4 regions of the Actinoalloteichus sp. GBA129-24 genome follow, and region 1 is predicted to be linked to each of the others. Evidence: predicted binding sites of a transcription regulator. Region 1 holds the regulator's gene; each other region holds the start of a gene.

Region 1 (4,209 bases):
AGGTCTTCGTGCCTTACACGGATGGTCGGCTCGCCGCGCGACTGCACGCGGAGGGCGAGGTCTTGGAAGAACGGCATTCTGATGAGGGCACCACGATCCGGGCGAGGGTGGGCGCGAGCCTGGCCGCCGAGTTGTCCGACTCGATCGTGGAGCCTGCCGCGTACTGACCGAGTCGGGGCGAGGGCGGCGCAGTGGGTTGCGCCGCTGCTCGCCGTAGGCATGGTGACCTCGGCGCCCTCGGCCTGGGCAGCCGTCTCGGTTCCCGCGCCGGAGCCGGTGTGCGTGATGACCGACCCGGCGATCACCATGCTGTCGGGCCTGGTGTCCGACGGCGACCGCTGGTACATGGTGAACGATCACGATCCGCTCGTGCAGGTCTTCGTGGTCAATCGGGACTGCGTCGTCGAGCGCGTGATACCGACCGGGGTCGATCATTACGACGTGGGTGATCTCGCGATGGCCCCCGACGGGACCCTGTGGGTCGCGGAGACCGGTGACAACCGGCATCGGCGGGAGACGGTCGCCCTCGTGTCGATCCGGCCCGACGGGGTCGCGGCGCTGCACCGGCTTACCTACCCCGACGGGCCGCGCGACGCCGAGGCGCTGCTGATCGGTCGAGACGGCGTCCCCTACATCGTCACGAAGGAATTGATCGGGCCCGCCGAGATCTATCGTCCTGCCGAGCCGCTGGCCGTTCCCGGCCCGGTGCCGTTGGAACGGGTCGGGTCGGTTCGGCTGAGCGGCTCCGACACACCGGGTGGCCCGGTGCCGGGTTTCGTCGGTTCCTTCCTGGTCACCGGCGGTTCGGTTCATCCAGACGGGACCGTGGTGGCCCTGCGCACCTATACCGATGCCTATCTCTTTCCCGCACCCGACGGAGACGTCCTGAGTGCCTTGGCGGGCGAGCCGCTGCGTATCCCGCTGCCGGACGAGCCACAGGGCGAGGCAGTGGCGTGGGAACCCGACGGGACCCTGCTCAGTGGCTCTGAGGGCGCCGACCAGCCGATCCGTGCGGTCCCCGATGCCACGGGGCTGCTCGCGGCGGAGCTGGAACGTCGGGATCGGGAGGCCGGTCTCTCGTCCGAATCGGCCGCCGAACCCGCCGAACCCGGACGGGACGCGCCGCCGTCCGCCGCCCCGGCGGACACACAGTCGTCAGAGGGCCCGCCCGGCCTGCGGCAGGTCGGCATCAGCGTGGCCGCAGTGACGCTGGCGGCGGGAGTGCTGCTGTGGTGGCGCCGTGGAGGAGGCGGCGCAAGGTGCTGATCAGGGCGGCCGTCGATTCGGCGAATCGGAGAGGCGGGTCGCTTGAGCGGGGCGGTCGGCCGGCGTCGCGGGGTCTGCCCGGGTGCGTGTGCGGGTGCTTGTCCGAGCAGGCTCGGGCCGGATGTCGCGCAAACCGACCTGCTGGCTGGCCGCGGAAGAGCCCGCCTCGCTGAGCATGTGACGCCGACGGTTGTCCGCCGGGCGTGCGGTGCGCCCGGCAGCACGGGCCGCTTCGCCTCGTGGCGGTGAACCGGTGGGAGCACTCTGCTGACTCCCGCAGCGCAGCAACGGGCACCCGAGCACGCGTCGGCGTCGGCGCGCCGCGAACACCGGCTCGGTGTCCTGGCGTGGCCGCCGAAGACCCTCAGGCGGGGTGCTCCTGCTCCCCGCCACCGTGTCGAACTCGCGACGTGTCGAACTCGCGACGTGCCCGGAGAGCGTCCGTCGGGTACCCCCGGCCGAAGCGGCTGCCCCCGTGCCGATCAGAGCCTGCGGAGCACGGCGACGACCTTGCCGAGGATCGTCGACTCGTCGCCCAGAATCGGCTCGTAGGCCGGGTTGTGCGGCATGAGCCACACGTGGTCGTCGCGTCGTTTGAGCGTCTTCACCGTGGCCTCGCCGTCGATCATCGCGGCGACCACGTCGCCGTTCTCGGCCGTGGGCTGTTGGCGGACGACGACCCAGTCGCCGTCGGTGATCGCCGCGTCGATCATCGAGTCACCCGCGACCTTCAGCAGGAAGAGCGAGCCTTCGCCGACGATCTCGCGCGGCAGCGGGAAGACGTCCTCCACGGCCTGTTCGGCGAGGATCGGCCCGCCTGCGGCGATCCGACCCAGCATGGGCACGTACACGGGCGCGCCGTCCTGGTCGGGGTCCGCAGTGGCTGGTGCCTGCGGGACGCGGTCGATGGGGAGCACGCCGACGGCCCGAGGACGGTTCGGGTCGCGGCGCAGGTAGCCCTTGCGCTCCAGTGTCCTGAGCTGGTGAGCGACCGACGACGTCGACGTCAGGCCGACCGCCTCGCCGATCTCACGCACGCTCGGCGGATAGCCGTTGCGGTCGAGCCACTCCCGGATCACCTCCAGCACCCGATGCTGCCGGGGCGTCAGTGCCTCGACCGAGGCGGCCTCGGACTGCTCGGGTAGTGCACGCACCGCCGCGCCATCGCGCGCGCCGCCGGTGTCCTGCGCCGTCGTCTTGCGTGCCATCTCGTGCCTCCCGGCCTGTCGTGCAGGCCTTGCTCCCGCCACCCTCTCGGGTGCCCCATCAGTCATTCTCACGCTTTGTGCTCGTGAAGAGACCACAACGGTAACTCGTGACCTACGCAAGATCAAACACCTGTTCGAAGGAATTCGCCCCTTGGGCTGGCCTTCCCGCGAATGCAGTGGTAGAAAATCGCACAGGGGTTCGATCGAACAGCTGTTCGATTCATGAAAGACCTTCGCGGGAGGACTCGTGACCATTACCTCCGACGAGCGCACGCGACGCGATCACGGCGATCAGTGTGCGCCCGCGCCGCCTCGGGCGCCCGTCCGTCGCGTCGGGCGTGCGGGTGCGGCGCGGGCGTCTGCTCGCCATGGGCGTCTGCTGCGCCTCGGGTCGTCCTGTTCGGCGGGCGGTTCCGGCATGCATCGTGCTCGGTCGGCTCCCGCGGCCCGCCTCGGCGCGTCCACTCGGCCGGTCCGGCCGATCGGTCTGCTCGGCCTGGCGGGGCTGGTCCTGGTGCTCGTCGCGCTGCTGCTCGGCATGGCCTGGGGGGCCGCGCGTCCCTCCTCCGCGGGCCCGGTTCCGGAAGCGACGACGATCACCACGGTGGGCGCGGGCGAGACGGTCTGGTCGATAGCGAGGCGGGCGGTTCCTGGCAGCGCTCCAGCCGAGGTCGTCGACCGGATTCGGCTGCTCAACGGCCCCGAGGTCGCCGAGTTACGCGTCGGCCGGGTGCTGCGGGTGCCCGCGGCGGGCGACCACGCGCGGGGGTGATTCGGCTGCGGCGCGTCAGGTCGTCACAACCGGCGTGTCGGACCGCCTGTCGACTTGCAATCCGATCGATCGGAGCCTAGGTTCTACCCCAACATCTTGTGGTCGCAACGGGCTTACGTGTCCACAGATTGGGGTTCTGCCACAGCTCGTGCTGATGCGGTGGCAGAGCGACACTGGCTGTTCGGTGATCGGTTATGTGAGGTGATGGATCGTGCGGTGCCCGTTCTGTAGGCACCCCGACTCGCGAGTGGTCGACTCCCGTGAGGTGGAGGACGGCCAGGCGATTCGGCGCAGGCGATCCTGCTCGGACTGCGGTCGGCGGTTCACCACCGTGGAGGAGTCGGTTCTCGCCGTGGTGAAGCGTTCCGGGGTCACCGAGCCGTTCAGCCGCGACAAGGTCGTCCGAGGCGTTCGTCGTGCCTGCCAGGGCAGGCCGGTCGATGAGGACGCGCTACAGCAGTTGGCACATCGGGTCGAGGAGGCCATCCGGGCGACCGGATGCGCCGAGATCCCCAGCAACGAGGTCGGGCTGGCGATCCTCAGCCCACTGCGCAGCCTCGACGAGGTCGCTTATCTGCGCTTCGCGAGCGTGTACAGATCCTTCTCCTCGGTGGAGGACTTCGAGAAGGAGATCGCCGATCTGCGGACGGCGGACCCTGCGGACGAGCGGCCTTCGGGAGAGGCCTTCGTCTGATCGACGCGCCGACGGGCGGTGGTCGCGGCCCTTCTCGGCGGACAGGTGGGAATCACAGTGCGGTACCGCCACGGCTCGATCCGGGGCGGCCGATGCGCGACGACACAGTGCGGTACCTAGCCGGGTCGTGGTCGGACGGACGAGGGGATCGTCCGGTCGGGCCCTGGAGAATGAGAGTGAGCGGCATGACAGAGACCGTCGGGAGTGCACCGGCACGGTCCAAGCGGGCCAAGTCGGCGGCGAACGCGGCGAACACGGCGTCCTCCTCG
Region 2 (4,209 bases), 3.2 Mb from region 1:
CACCGGACTGAATCGGCTGCCCGCCGGCAGCGCCCGGGCGCGACGGTCCGGGTCCGGGTCCGGGGCGCTCGGCGATTGCGAGTGAGTGGCTAGGCTGGTCCTCGTGCCTGCCGATCGGTTTCCTCTCCTATCCGGAGTGAATGAGAATCCGGTTACCGTCCGGTAAGATCCCAGGTCAGCAAGTGTCCTCCCCGCGTACGCGGGGCTGTTCCCAGGCCGGACTGCTCGTTGAGGAGATGCGACTGGTCCTCCCCGCGCACGCGGGGCTGTTCCCAGCACCCCGGAGTCCTTTCCTCCGGAGAAGGACAGTCCTCCCCGCGCACGCGGGGCTGTTCCGTACGCGGTTGGGGGTGACGTCGTGGTCGGGGGGTCCTCCCCGCGCACGCGGGGTTGTTCCGCAAGCTGTGCTGACGGCGCGGAATCTCGAACTCGCGGAGTCGTCCCACACCAGCGAGACCGTTCTCGGTCTGGTCCTGATCGGCTCGTTGCCGTCCCTGCCTGCCCGGCACGCGCAGCGCCGTCCCACGGTGGCGGCGTGAGCTGCGGAGGCCGAGAATCGGCGATCGAGTCGATCACCGAGCGACCGGGCTGCGGAGCCCGTCAGTCCAGCGGCAGGGTGCGGCCCAGTACCGCGAAGGGGCGGGGGTCGCCCGCGAAGCGGTAGTTGCGCAGGACGTCCTCGAAGCCGACACGGCGGTACAGCCGCCAGGCCCGGCTGGGGCCCTCCGGCGTGGAGAGCAGCACGTTGGCCCCCTCGGCCTGGTCCAGCAGCATCCGCAGCAGCGTCTCGCCGACGCCGTGTCCCTGCGCCGTGGGCAGCACGTGCAGTTCGGTCAGCTCGAAGTAGTCGGGCAGCCAGTGCTGGGCGCCCGCGGCGTGGCCGGTGTCGAGCAGCCCGTGGTTCACCTGTTCGTACCACCACTGGCCGGGGGCGCCGCGATAGCCGTAGGCCACCCCGACCATCGCGCCCCGGTGATCGAGGGCCGCGACGCCGCGCCAGCCCTCGCGGACGGCGTGGGAGAGCCAGGTCGGGCCCCGATGGTGCATGGCGCTGGGGGGATAACGCATCGCGGTGACGTAGACCTGGAGTGCCTCGGTGAGCCTGAGCCGCATCTCCTCGGCGGACAGCTCGACGAAGCGTTCCCAGCCCGCTGCGGCGGCGGCGCTCACCTGCTGGTGCCCCCCGCTTCGGCGACGGCCAGCACCCGGCCGCCGGTCAGTGCGACCAGCTCGGCAAAGGTGATGGGGAACAGTGCTTTGGGATGTCCGCCTGCTGCCCAGATCACCGGGTGATCGGCCAGGCTCGCGTCGATCAGCGTGGTGATCGGCGCGGGATGCCCCACCGGGGAGACGCCGCCGATGGCCTGGCCGGTATGGGTGCGCACGAACTCGGGCGTCGCTCGGCCGACCTTCTCGACGCCGATCGCCGAGGCGAGCAGCGCGGTGTCGGCGCGGTGCGCGCCGGAGGTCAGGGCCAGCAGCGGTGCCGAGTCGGCGTCGAAGATCAGGCTGTTGGCGATGGCGCCGACGTCGACGCCCACCGCCTCGGCGGCCTGGGCGGCCGTGCGGACGTCGGCGTCCAGGACGCGAATGCCCTCCGCCGCATCGGGCAGGCCTGCCTCGGCCAGTGCCGCCGCGACCTTGCGTACACCGGGGTGCTCGATCGAGCTCACCCGTTCATCAGATCACGCCTGGCGCGTTGTCGGCATCTCGGGTTAGTGTGGGGATGTTCGAACATCAGTTCGAATGCAGTCCGACTCGTCCTCGCGAGCAAGCTCCCTTCGGAGGCCGCCGTGTCCGTTCAGTACGACTCCGCCGTGATTCACCCCGGGCCCGCCCATCAGGTCCTTCCCCTTCGGACAGTCCCGGCGATGCGGCCTGCTCCCGCGCCCTCCTCCTCGGCGCTCGCTCTTCTCGACCAGGCCCGCTTCGCGCTGGGCGAGTCCTGCCGCGCGGTGAGCCACCACGACCGCTTCCTGCACTCCTATCTGAGCGCCCTGCGGGCAGGCGCGGCGGTGCTGGCCACCAGGACCCGCCCGGCGCCCGGCCTCAGCAGGCCGCGCAGCGTGTGGTGGCTGCTCTCCCAGGCCGCGCCGGAGTTCGCCGAATGGGCGGGCTTCTTCGAGTCCTGCTCGGCCCGGCGGGCCGCCGTGCAGGCCGGTGTCCTGCGGGTCGTGTCGGTCCGCGACGCCGATGATCTCGAACGTCAGGTCCACCAGTTCCTGGCGCTGGCCGAATCGGCAGTGTGGGGAGGCAGGCGATGAAGCGGGTGACGGCGATCGACTACGAGCGTTTCCTCGACGTCCTGTCCATCGACGGCGAGCGGCTCGCGTCCTGCGTGGGCAGCGCGCCGGGGAACAGCCCGGTCCCCGGCTCCCCGGGGCTGACTCTCGCCGAGACGGTGCGGCGCCTCGGCGACGTCTACCGCTCCACAGCCGACTGGACCCGCTCGCCGGACGGGACGCCCGTCCCGCCTCGCGAGGTGCACATTCCCCGGCAGGGTGACGATCGGCGGCTGGCCGAGTACCTGCGGGCCGGGCTGGCCGAGGTGGCGGGCGAGCTGTCCGCCCATCGGCCGGAGGAGCGCTGCCCGACCTGGTGGCCCGCCGACGCCAGCTTCGGCTTCTGGGCGCGACGGCTGACCCACGAGACGATCGTGCACCGGGTCGACGTGCAGGCCGCCGCGGGCCTGCGGTGCGATCACGTCGACACCGACATCGCGGTGGACGGCGTCGACGAGGTCCTCACCCTGTGGTTCGATCACCGGCTCGGCGAGTTGGCCATCACGGCCTCTCGCCCGGCGACGGTGGCCGTGCGGACCGGGGGGCGGGTCTGGCTGACCCAGGCTGGGGCCGCCGGGACCACGGTGCGGGCGGTGCAGGCGGACGCGGTGCCCGACGTCGACGCGACGGTCTCCGGTGATCCCTTCGCCGTCTACCTCTGGCTCTGGGGCAGGCTGCCGGACTGGGCGGTCACCCTGGACGGCGACGCCGACGCGCTCGCCCAGCTCTGGGTGCTGTTGAACGTGGCCACCCGGTGAAGCCCTGGTCCGGAGCGGCGGTTCCAGCCCGCCGCTCCGGGCCGGGTGCCTGCCTGCGACGGGCAGCGACGGCGGAGGTGACGGCCCGACCCGACCGCCGCGTCAACGGCGGGCGATCCCGCCCGAGCCGGGCTCGGCGCGGCCCGTCGACAGCCCTGCCCTCGGGCTGCCGCGACGAACGGTGCTGCCGTCCGGCACCGATTCCACCGATGCCGACCGTGTCACATCTCCGTCCGTCTCGGGTGTCCACTGCCTCGGATCGGTGATGCTGAGGCCATGCACGCAGCGATTCGACGAACGACGGCAGCGGCCCTGGTGCTCGGCGCCTCGGTGCTGGCCGCAGGCTGCTCTGTCGAGTCGCGGGCGAACGCGGCGGCCGAGAACGCCGCCCTCGCCGTCGCCCAAGAGCTGGGCGTGGAGCTGCGGCACTCCTCGGCGACGCGGGCGGCGGAGTACGGGCGGCGGGCGGCGGAGTCCGTCGATCTGCTTTCCCTCGACGAGGCCCGCGACGGCGAGACCTCCTCGGTGCGGCTGGTGATCCGGACCGAGGGACGTGGTGAGGCTGCGCCTCGACCGCAGATCGTGCCGGGACAGACGACCCAGGTCGCCACCGTCGTCCGCTGCTACGAACTGGTGTTCGCAGGCGACGACGATGAGGACGGCCGGGCGCTTCCGGTCGACTGTCCTGCCGACGCGGAGCCGATCAGCTATCCGCCGCTGCCGCCGACGCCGGAGCTGCCCGAGGAGTTCGCCGATCTCCTGAGCGACGCCCTGGCCGAGGCGGCCGAGAGGGAGGCCGTGTCGGAGGAACAGGTCCGTGCCGTGGTCGACGGGCTGTCCACCGGGGAGGAGTCCACCCGCGACCTCGCCGCCTCGGACGGCGCCGTCGGGCTGGCGTTTCGGGCAGGCGACGACTGTGTGCTGGGGCGGGTCGCGCCCGGTGACTCGGCCGTCTGGACGCCGGCCCGCGTTCAACTCCAACCCGGCGAACTGAACTGCTCGGCGGGGGAGGCCCTGGGCATGCTGGGCAGCAGACCGCCGCACTGAGGCATCGGCTTCCGTGCCTCGGGACACGCCGCTACGCCTGCCCCGTCGTTCTAGCGAGACGATCTTCGGCCGAGCCGTTCTCGGATCAGGTGACGAGGCATCCGGGCGGATCGACTCGTTCT
Region 3 (4,209 bases), 2.0 Mb from region 1:
TACCAGTCCGACTCGAAGGTGGTCTCGAAGCCGAGCCATCGGGTGTAGAAGGCGTGCGACGTCGGAATGTCGTGCGTGCAGACGACGGGATAGAAGCTGGTCAGGGCCACGAGACACGTCCTCTCAGATACATACCTTCGGTAGGTATGCCAGCGAAAACTAGTCACGTACCCTCGGTATGTCAAGGTGTTCCAAGGAAGGGCGGCGGCGATGAGCCCCGGAGGCAGCAAGGCCCGACAGCGGGCGGAGACCCGGAGAACACTGATCTCGATCAGCCGGGACCTGTTCGCCGAGCGGGGTTATCACGCCGTCGGGCTCGCCGAGATCGCCACGACCGCCTGCCTCACCAAGGGCGCGCTCTACCACCACTTCGGCAGCAAGACAGGTCTCTTCCACGCGGTGGTCGACGACGTCGCGCACGAGGTCGCCGCCGAGGTGGCCGCCGCCGCCGATGCCGCAGACACCCCGTGGGAGCAGCTTCTCGCAGGCTGTCAAGCCTTTCTGACCGCAGGCGCCGCGCCCGCCAGAGGACGCATCCTGCTCGTCGACGGGCCCGCCGTCCTCGGCTGGCACGACTGGCGGGCGCTGGACGAGGCGGCCTCCGGGGCCCATCTCGCCGAGGCCCTGACCGGCCTCGTCGAGCAGGGAGTCATCGAGGCGCAGCCCGTCGAACCGCTCACTCGGCTGCTCTCGGGCGCGATGAACGAGGCGGCGCTGTGGCTCGCGCGCTCGGACGACCCCGAGCGCGACCTCGTGGCGGTCGGCCGATCCCTGGACCGGCTGCTGAGCGCCCTGCGCGTCGGCGGCTGAGCCCGTCGGCTCGTCCAGGCGGCCGCCGCCTCCACGAACAACCCGGCGCTGGAACCGAGGTCGCACCCGTGTCTACCCTCGCACGCCGACGGCATCCGCAGCCGCCGTACCTGCGGCGACGAAAACGATCTGCCGACGGCGCGGAACCGACCGGCCTCCCGTCGAGTCCAACCCGAGAACGTCGACACAGTTCGCAGAGCCGAGCGGTTCGCGGAACCAGGATGAGGGGGACGTTGTGTACATCGAGGACGCGGACGGCTCGGCCGACACGACCGCGACGGCCGATACCGATCTGAAGGTCACCGTGGACGGCGAGGAGTACACCGCCGAGGCCAACTACGACATGAACGGCGACGGCATCAACGACTCGGTCGTCATCGAGTCGGACGAGGGGTATGCCGTCTTCTCCGATGTCGACGGCGACGGGGACGCCGATCTGCTCGTCAAGCTCGACGAGAACGGCGATGTCACGTCGGCCGCCGGTTACGACGAGGCGGCCGGTGACTGGGTGGGCACCGACGTCGAGGACGCGATCGGCGGATCGGGGACGGGCGTCCCCACCGACGGCCAGGACGACTACAGCAGGACCGGCGACGACGTCGACGTGACCGCAGACGGTGCGCCGATGATCGTCGAGACGCCGAGCGGGGGCGTCGAAGCAGGTCCGCCCACCGAGGACCTCGACGGCGACGGAGTGCTGGACACCGCAGTGGTCACCGGTGACGACGGCACGATCCTGGTGGTCAGCGACGTGGACGGCGACGGAGAGGCCGACATGATCGGCGAGTTCGGCGCGGACGGCCGGGTGGTCGTCTCCGAGCACGTCGGCGACGGCGAGTGGATCATCACCGAGTCGGGCAGGCTCGACGCCGAGGGCAACTTCGTCCCGGACGAAGGCTTCGACACCGACGGCGGGTCCGGCATCGACCTCGGCGGCGAGCCCGACGGGAGGGGCGGCTCGTTCTCCTCGGCGGCATCCGACGACGCCGCCTGGGCAGACGACGCCTGGGCCGACGACGATGACGACGACACCGGCGCCGCGGATCGGCGCTCCTACGACGTCTCCGCAATCTTCAGCCAACCCGCAGCGGACGCGGGCGCGGACGCCCAGGCGCAGTGGGGCTGACCCGCCACTGAACCGAAAGACCCCGTATCCCGTTTGCCGGGATACGGGGTCTTTCATATTTCTGCATTGTTTCCGACACGCGTGACCCACTGGAGTGCTGAATCGATAACCTGATCGGTCGTGTGAGCGATGTGACAACGTTCTCGTAGAGCAGTGTTGGTCAAGAGCGCTAGCCTCGACGACATCCCTTTTTCCCCACGCCCGTCGATCGCACCGGGCGGACCGAGCCATTCCCGGTGAATGGCGACGACCACCCGCGGCACCGCCGAGGCGACTCCCCTAGGGCCGCCGCCCAGTCAGGAGACGAGACGATGACCGCATTGGCGATCCCCGGCCTCGATCACGCACCGACCACCCACGAGAGGCTGCTCTCGTGGGTGCACGAAGTCGCCGAGCTGACCAGCCCAGACGAGGTGGTCTGGTGTGACGGCACGCAGGAGGAGTGGGATCGCCTGACCGGGCGACTCGTCGACGCCGGAACCTTCGTGCCGCTGCCGAAGCGGCCGAACTCGTTCTGGTGCGCCTCGGACCCGGACGACGTCGCCCGCGTCGAGGAGCGGACCTTCATCTGCTCGCGAGACCCGGCCGACGCGGGCGCGACGAACAACTGGCTGGACCCCGCTGAGATGAAGTCGGTGATGACCGATTTGTACCGCGGCTCGATGCGTGGTCGGACGATGTACGTCATCCCGTTCTGCATGGGTCCGCTGGCCGCCGATAAACCCATGTTCGGCGTGGAGATCACCGACTCGGAATACGTGGTCGTCTCCATGCACATCATGACCAGGGTGGGTCGACGAGTAATCGAGCGAATGGGTTCGGACGCCGATTTCGTGCCCTGTCTGCATTCCGTGGGAGCGCCGCTGGCCGAGGGCGCCGACGACGTGCCGTGGCCGTGCAACGAGACCAAGTACATCACCCACTTCCCCGAGGAGAAGACGATCTGGAGCTTCGGCTCCGGCTACGGCGGCAACGCGCTACTCGGCAAGAAGTGCTACTCGCTGCGGATCGCATCCGCGCTGGCCAGGGAGGAGGGCTGGCTGGCCGAGCACATGCTGATCCTCAAACTCACCTCGCCTGCCGACCGGGTCCACTATGTGGCAGCCGCCTTCCCCTCGGCCTGCGGCAAGACGAACCTCGCCATGCTGGAGCCGACGATTCCCGGTTGGCGGGTGGAGACGCTCGGCGACGACATCGCATGGATGCGGTTCGGCAAGGACGGCAGGCTGTACGCCGTCAATCCGGAGAACGGCTTCTTCGGCGTGGCGCCGGGAACCAACTGGAAGACCAACCCGAACGCGATGCGCACCCTGGAACAGGGCAACTCCATCTTCACCAACGTGGCCCGCACCGCAGACGGCGACGTCTGGTGGGAGGGAATGGAGGGTTCTCCGGAGAACTTGACCTCCTGGAAGAAGCAGGCCTGGACGCCCGCCGACGGCGCGGCAGGCGAGCCCGCCGCGCATCCGAACTCGCGGTACTGCACGCCGATGAACCAGTGTCCGGTGCTGGCGCCCGAGTGGGACGACCCGCAGGGCGTGCCGATCTCGGCGATCCTCTTCGGCGGCAGGCGGGCCACCACCGTCCCGCTGGTCGCCCAGGCACGGGACTGGCAGCACGGCGTGTTCCTCGGCGCCACGCTGTCCAGCGAGAAGACCGCTGCGGCGACCGGCGCCGTCGGACAGGTGCGCCGTGATCCGATGGCGATGCTGCCCTTCATCGGATACAACGCGGGCGACTACTTCCAGCACTGGGTCGACCTCGGCAAGCAGGCCGACGCCGCCGCGCTGCCGTCGATCTTCTACGTGAACTGGTTCCGCCGTGGCGAGGACGGCCGGTTCCTGTGGCCGGGATTCGGCGAGAACTCCCGGGTGCTCAAGTGGATCGTGGAGCGACTCGACGGCGACGCGGCGGCGGCCGAGACCGCCGTGGGGCTGGTCCCCGCCGCCGATGCCCTGGATCTGAGCGGCCTGGACGTGGATCAGGCGGACGTCGAGGCCGCACTGGCGATCGACGCCGACGAGTGGCGGGCCGAGCTGCCGCTCATCGAGGAGTGGTTCGACACCATCGGCCCGGCACTGCCGAGCACGATGCGCGACGAGCTGGCGGCGCTGCGGCAGCGGCTGGGCTGACCGACGTGCCTGCCCGACGGCGGCCGATCGACAGGACGGCCGCCTGCCCCCTGGGGTGATGCGAGGGCATCACCCGGTCTGCCGCGTGAGCGCTCGCAGGCAGGGCACTGCGGGGGACCACCGACCGGCCTTCGACGAAGC
Region 4 (4,209 bases), 3.3 Mb from region 1:
GGCACGTCGTCGAAACAGCCTGCGCCGGGCAGGCTCGCGACTTCTGCGCAGCAGGCCGCCTGCGGTTTACCAGCCCCGCGCCCGCCACTCGGCCAGGTGCGGACGCTCCGCGCCCAACGTGGTGTCGTCGCCGTGGCCGGGGTACACCCGGGTGTCGTCCGGCAGAACGGCGAAGACCCGCTGCTCCAAGTCGTCCATCAACGAGGCGAAGTCCGCAGGCGAGCCCGTCTTCCCCGGCCCGCCCGGAAACAGCGAGTCGCCGGTGAACAGGTGCGGCGAGCCCTGCGGGTCCCGGTACAGCAGGGCGATCGAGCCGGGGGTGTGGCCGCGCAGATGGATCACCTCGAGTTCGGACTGCCCGACCTCCAGCGTGTGACCGTGTTCCAGCAGGAAGTCCAGGGGCACCGGCAGCGCCTCGGCGTCGGCCGGGTGCGCCGCGAGGTTCGTCCCGTAGGCCCCGGCCACCGCTCCGAGGGCCTGCCAGTGGTCGGGATGGCTGTGCGTCGTGACGATGGTGCGCAGGCGAGGCCTGCTGTCATCGTGGCCGAGGAGGTCCGACAACCGCTCCGGGTCCGCAGCCGCGTCGATCAGCACGGCGTCGCCGCTGCGCGGACAGTGCAGGACATAGGCGTTGTTGTCCATCGGACCGACCGACACCTTCGTGATGCTCAGTTCTGCCAGCTCACGGCGCGCGGCCGGGCCGCCGGGCTCGACATGACCGGTGTACTGCTGCGACACGTCCACCCCACGAGCCTAGAACCACGGTGTTCGCCGGACGGAACGGGCTGCCTGAGGCAGCTGGCCGAACGTGTCACCGGCCGACGAGGACCGACTCACCGCAGACCCTCGCGTGACACCGGCTCGACGGGGGGGTGGGCCTGGCCGCGCCGGTTCACGGGTCCTGCCTGGTCAGTCCCATTCCGGCAGTACCGGCAGCGTGCCGAGCAGGTCGGCGCCGTCCTGGCGGCCGATGAGCCACCCGAGCACGGCCTTCGCCTTCCCACGCACGGCGGGCGGGCCGTCGTCGGTGGCCGAGCCGATGAAGAAGGTGCGCTCGGTGCCGTCCGACAACTCGACCAGCAGGCCGAAGCGGGGCGCGTCGTCCCTGGCCCGATACCGGGTGATGACGTCGACGAGCATCAGCTCGATCTGGTCGTCGGGAATGTCCTCGATGCTCGGGCCCACGTCGAGGTCGACCAGGTGGATCCAGACCTCGCGCTGCCGAATCCAGGGGATCTCGTCGGCCTGGAACGTCCTGCCGCGTCCGACGACCTGGGCGGCCCAGGCACTGTCGTCCAGGCCCGCCGCCGCCGCGTCGAAGCGTTCCGTCGCCGCGCGGACGTCCTCGACGAGGAGCCGCGCGGGTCGGTCGACGCCCTCCTCGATGTCGGCGTTGCGATCGGCCGCGCTCTGATACATCGGATGCTCGACGTCGGTGCGAGCCCAGGTGAGCAGGTTGACCAGGCCGTCTGCGTTCCGTGCCAGATGGGTGAGCACGTGTGCCCTGGACCAGTTCGGCAACAGACTGGGCCCGGACACCACCGTGTCATCCAGTCTCTCCACCACCTCCAACAACGCCCGGTTGGCGACCTCCAGGGCGCGCAGGCCTTGCGCGGCGCTTGCTGCCGCGCCGCCGACGCTCGTCCTGGGTGCCACGAGGCTCTCCTCGAGAGGCTGTGGATGTGAAAGGTGGATCTCTGCCATGACTGCTTCTCTCCCCGACTTCAGGGGACGTGCCTTGCACCTCCAGCGTATGCCTGATTCGACTGACGTAGGAAGCACCCGATCGGGGACTTGCCCACTACTTCGAGTCGTCTCAATTACAGAGGGTCGCAATCTATGTCGCTGATGTGAGGCTAGGCACTCCAACGGCGGGTTGCCCCTCTGCGCGCAGTCACGAAGACCGGTTCCTGTCAGTGCTCAGACCTAGCATGGAGGCTGACCTGCGCCCGCTCGGGTGTACGACTCGCCGAGCGCGATGCCCCAGGTCTGCGGCGGGTGCGCAACCCTGTCGCACAGAAAATCTCGACCGACTCGGGCCGGTGACATCTCGCTCGGGCACGTGATCAGTTGAAGGGACCACAGTGTCAGACCGCCTCGTCGTTCGCGGCGCTCGCGAACACAACCTCCGCGGTGTCGACCTGGACCTGCCCAGGGACAGCCTCGTCGTGTTCACCGGACTGTCCGGCTCCGGGAAGTCGAGTCTCGCCTTCGACACCATCTTCGCGGAGGGTCAGCGTCGTTACGTGGAGTCGCTGTCCGCCTACGCGCGGCAGTTCCTCGGGCAGATGGACAAGCCCGACGTCGACTTCATCGAGGGCCTCTCGCCCGCGGTGTCGATCGACCAGAAGTCGACCAACCGCAACCCCCGTTCCACGGTCGGCACCATCACCGAGGTCTACGACTATCTCCGGCTGCTCTACGCACGTGCAGGCAAGCCGCACTGCCCGACGTGCGGCCACGCGATCAGCAGGCAGACCCCGCAGCAGATCGTCGACCAGGTCCTCGACCTGCCGGAGGGCACCCGGTTCCAGGTGCTCGCCCCCGTCGTGCGTGGGCGCAAGGGTGAGTACGTCGACCTCTTCGCCGAGCTGCCCACCCAGGGCTACTCGCGAGTGCGGGTCGACGGCGCGGTGCACCCGCTCACCGACCCGCCCAAGCTGAAGAAGCAGGAGAAGCACGACATCGAGGTCGTGATCGACCGGCTCGCCGTGAAGGCCTCGGCGAAGCAGCGGCTGACGGACTCGGTCGAGACGGCACTGCGGCTGGCCGACGGGCTCGTCGTGCTCGACTTCGTCGACCTCCCCGAGCACGACGCCGGTCGGGAGCGCCGGTTCTCCGAACGGATGGCCTGCCCCAACGGCCACTCGCTGGCCGTGGACGATCTCGAACCCCGTTCCTTCTCGTTCAACTCGCCCTACGGCGCCTGCCCCGAGTGCACCGGACTCGGGGTGCGCAAGGAGGTCGACCCCGAGCTGGTGGTGCCGGACGACGAGCTGTCGCTCGCCGAGGGCGCCATCGCGCCATGGGCCTCCGGCCAGACCGCGGACTACTTCACCCGGCTGCTGGAGTCGCTGTCGGAGAAGGTCGGCTTCCGCATGGACCTGCCGTGGCGCGGCCTGCCCGCCCGCGTGCAGAAGGCCGTGCTGCACGGCATCGACGAGCAGGTACACGTCCGCTACAGCAACCGCTACGGACGGGAGCGGTCGTACTACGCCGCGTTCGAGGGCGTCATCCCCTTCCTGGAGCGCAGGCAGGAGCAGACCGAGTCCGAGTTCATGCGGGACAAGTACGAGGGCTACATGCGGGAGGTGCCCTGCCCGGCCTGCCGGGGCACGCGGCTCAAGCCGGAGATCCTGGCCGTGACGCTGGCGCACCGTGACCAGGGCGACAAGTCGATCGCCGAGGTCTGCGCGATGAGCGTCGTGGAGTGCGCCCGCTTCCTCGAAGGACTCGCCCTGGGCGAACGCGAGGAGATGATCGCGGGCCGCGTTCTCAAGGAGGTCGCCGCCCGACTGGGCTTCCTGCTCGACGTGGGCCTGGACTACCTGTCCCTGGACCGGGCGGCGGGCACGCTCTCCGGCGGCGAGGCCCAGCGGATCAGGCTGGCCACCCAGATCGGCTCCGGGCTGGTCGGCGTGCTGTACGTGCTGGACGAACCGTCCATCGGCCTGCATCAGCGGGACAACCACCGGTTGATCGAGACGCTGAGCAGGCTTCGCGACCTGGGCAACACGCTGATCGTCGTGGAGCACGACGAGGACACCATTCGCGCCGCGGACTGGGTGGTCGACATCGGCCCCGGCGCGGGGGAGCACGGCGGGAAGGTCGTGCACAGCGGCTCTTACCAGGAGCTGCTGGCCAACGAGGAGTCACTGACTGGCGCGTACCTGGCCGGTCGTCGGGCCATCCCGGTGCCGGACAAGCGGCGGGCGATCGATCGCAGGCGACGGCTCACCGTCGTCGGCGCGCGCGAGCACAACCTGCGCGGCATCGACGTGTCCTTCCCGCTCGGGTGTCTGGTCTCCGTCACGGGCGTGTCGGGCTCGGGCAAGTCGACGCTGGTCAACGACATCCTGGCGCGGGTGCTGGCCAACAAGCTCAACGGGGCGCGCCAGGTGCCGGGCAGGCACACGCGGGTGACCGGACTCGACAACGTCGACAAGCTGGTGCAGGTCGACCAGTCGCCCATCGGACGCACGCCGCGCT

The links. Region 1 encodes LexA, which represses DNA repair genes until DNA is damaged. Its sites were predicted from a motif close to CGAACACGTGTTCG; they were not measured.
Region 2: a site for LexA is predicted at 1,732-1,745, ahead of UA75_RS25350 (YbaK/EbsC family protein). Genes of this name have one in related genera too.
Region 3: a site for LexA is predicted at 2,040-2,053, ahead of UA75_RS30565 (phosphoenolpyruvate carboxykinase (GTP)). Genes of this name have one in related genera too.
Region 4: a site for LexA is predicted at 1,898-1,911, ahead of uvrA (excinuclease ABC subunit UvrA). Genes of this name have one in related genera too.

What each region holds. Positions count from the first base shown of each region.
Region 1 covers NZ_CP016077.1:1,911,832-1,916,040, forward strand. The annotation lists gene hflX (GTPase HflX) at 1-167, shown strand, start outside; gene UA75_RS08680 (hypothetical protein) at 286-1,266, shown strand; gene lexA (transcriptional repressor LexA) at 1,749-2,474, opposite strand; gene UA75_RS08690 (LysM peptidoglycan-binding domain-containing protein) at 2,893-3,246, shown strand; gene nrdR (transcriptional regulator NrdR) at 3,458-3,940, shown strand; gene UA75_RS08700 (vitamin B12-dependent ribonucleotide reductase) at 4,126-4,209, shown strand, end outside.
Region 2 covers NZ_CP016077.1:5,908,535-5,912,743, reverse strand. The annotation lists gene UA75_RS25355 (GNAT family N-acetyltransferase) at 601-1,113, opposite strand; gene UA75_RS25350 (YbaK/EbsC family protein) at 1,167-1,673, opposite strand; gene UA75_RS25345 (SAV_6107 family HEPN domain-containing protein) at 1,872-2,264, shown strand; gene UA75_RS25340 (maleylpyruvate isomerase N-terminal domain-containing protein) at 2,261-3,040, shown strand; gene UA75_RS25330 (hypothetical protein) at 3,317-4,087, shown strand.
Region 3 covers NZ_CP016077.1:7,101,580-7,105,788, forward strand. The annotation lists gene UA75_RS30550 (VOC family protein) at 1-110, opposite strand, end outside; gene UA75_RS30555 (TetR/AcrR family transcriptional regulator) at 211-810, shown strand; gene UA75_RS30560 (DUF6802 family protein) at 1,046-1,936, shown strand; gene UA75_RS30565 (phosphoenolpyruvate carboxykinase (GTP)) at 2,248-4,068, shown strand.
Region 4 covers NZ_CP016077.1:5,214,696-5,218,904, reverse strand. The annotation lists gene UA75_RS22240 (MBL fold metallo-hydrolase) at 67-744, opposite strand; gene UA75_RS22235 (maleylpyruvate isomerase family mycothiol-dependent enzyme) at 910-1,656, opposite strand; gene uvrA (excinuclease ABC subunit UvrA) at 2,085-4,209, shown strand, end outside.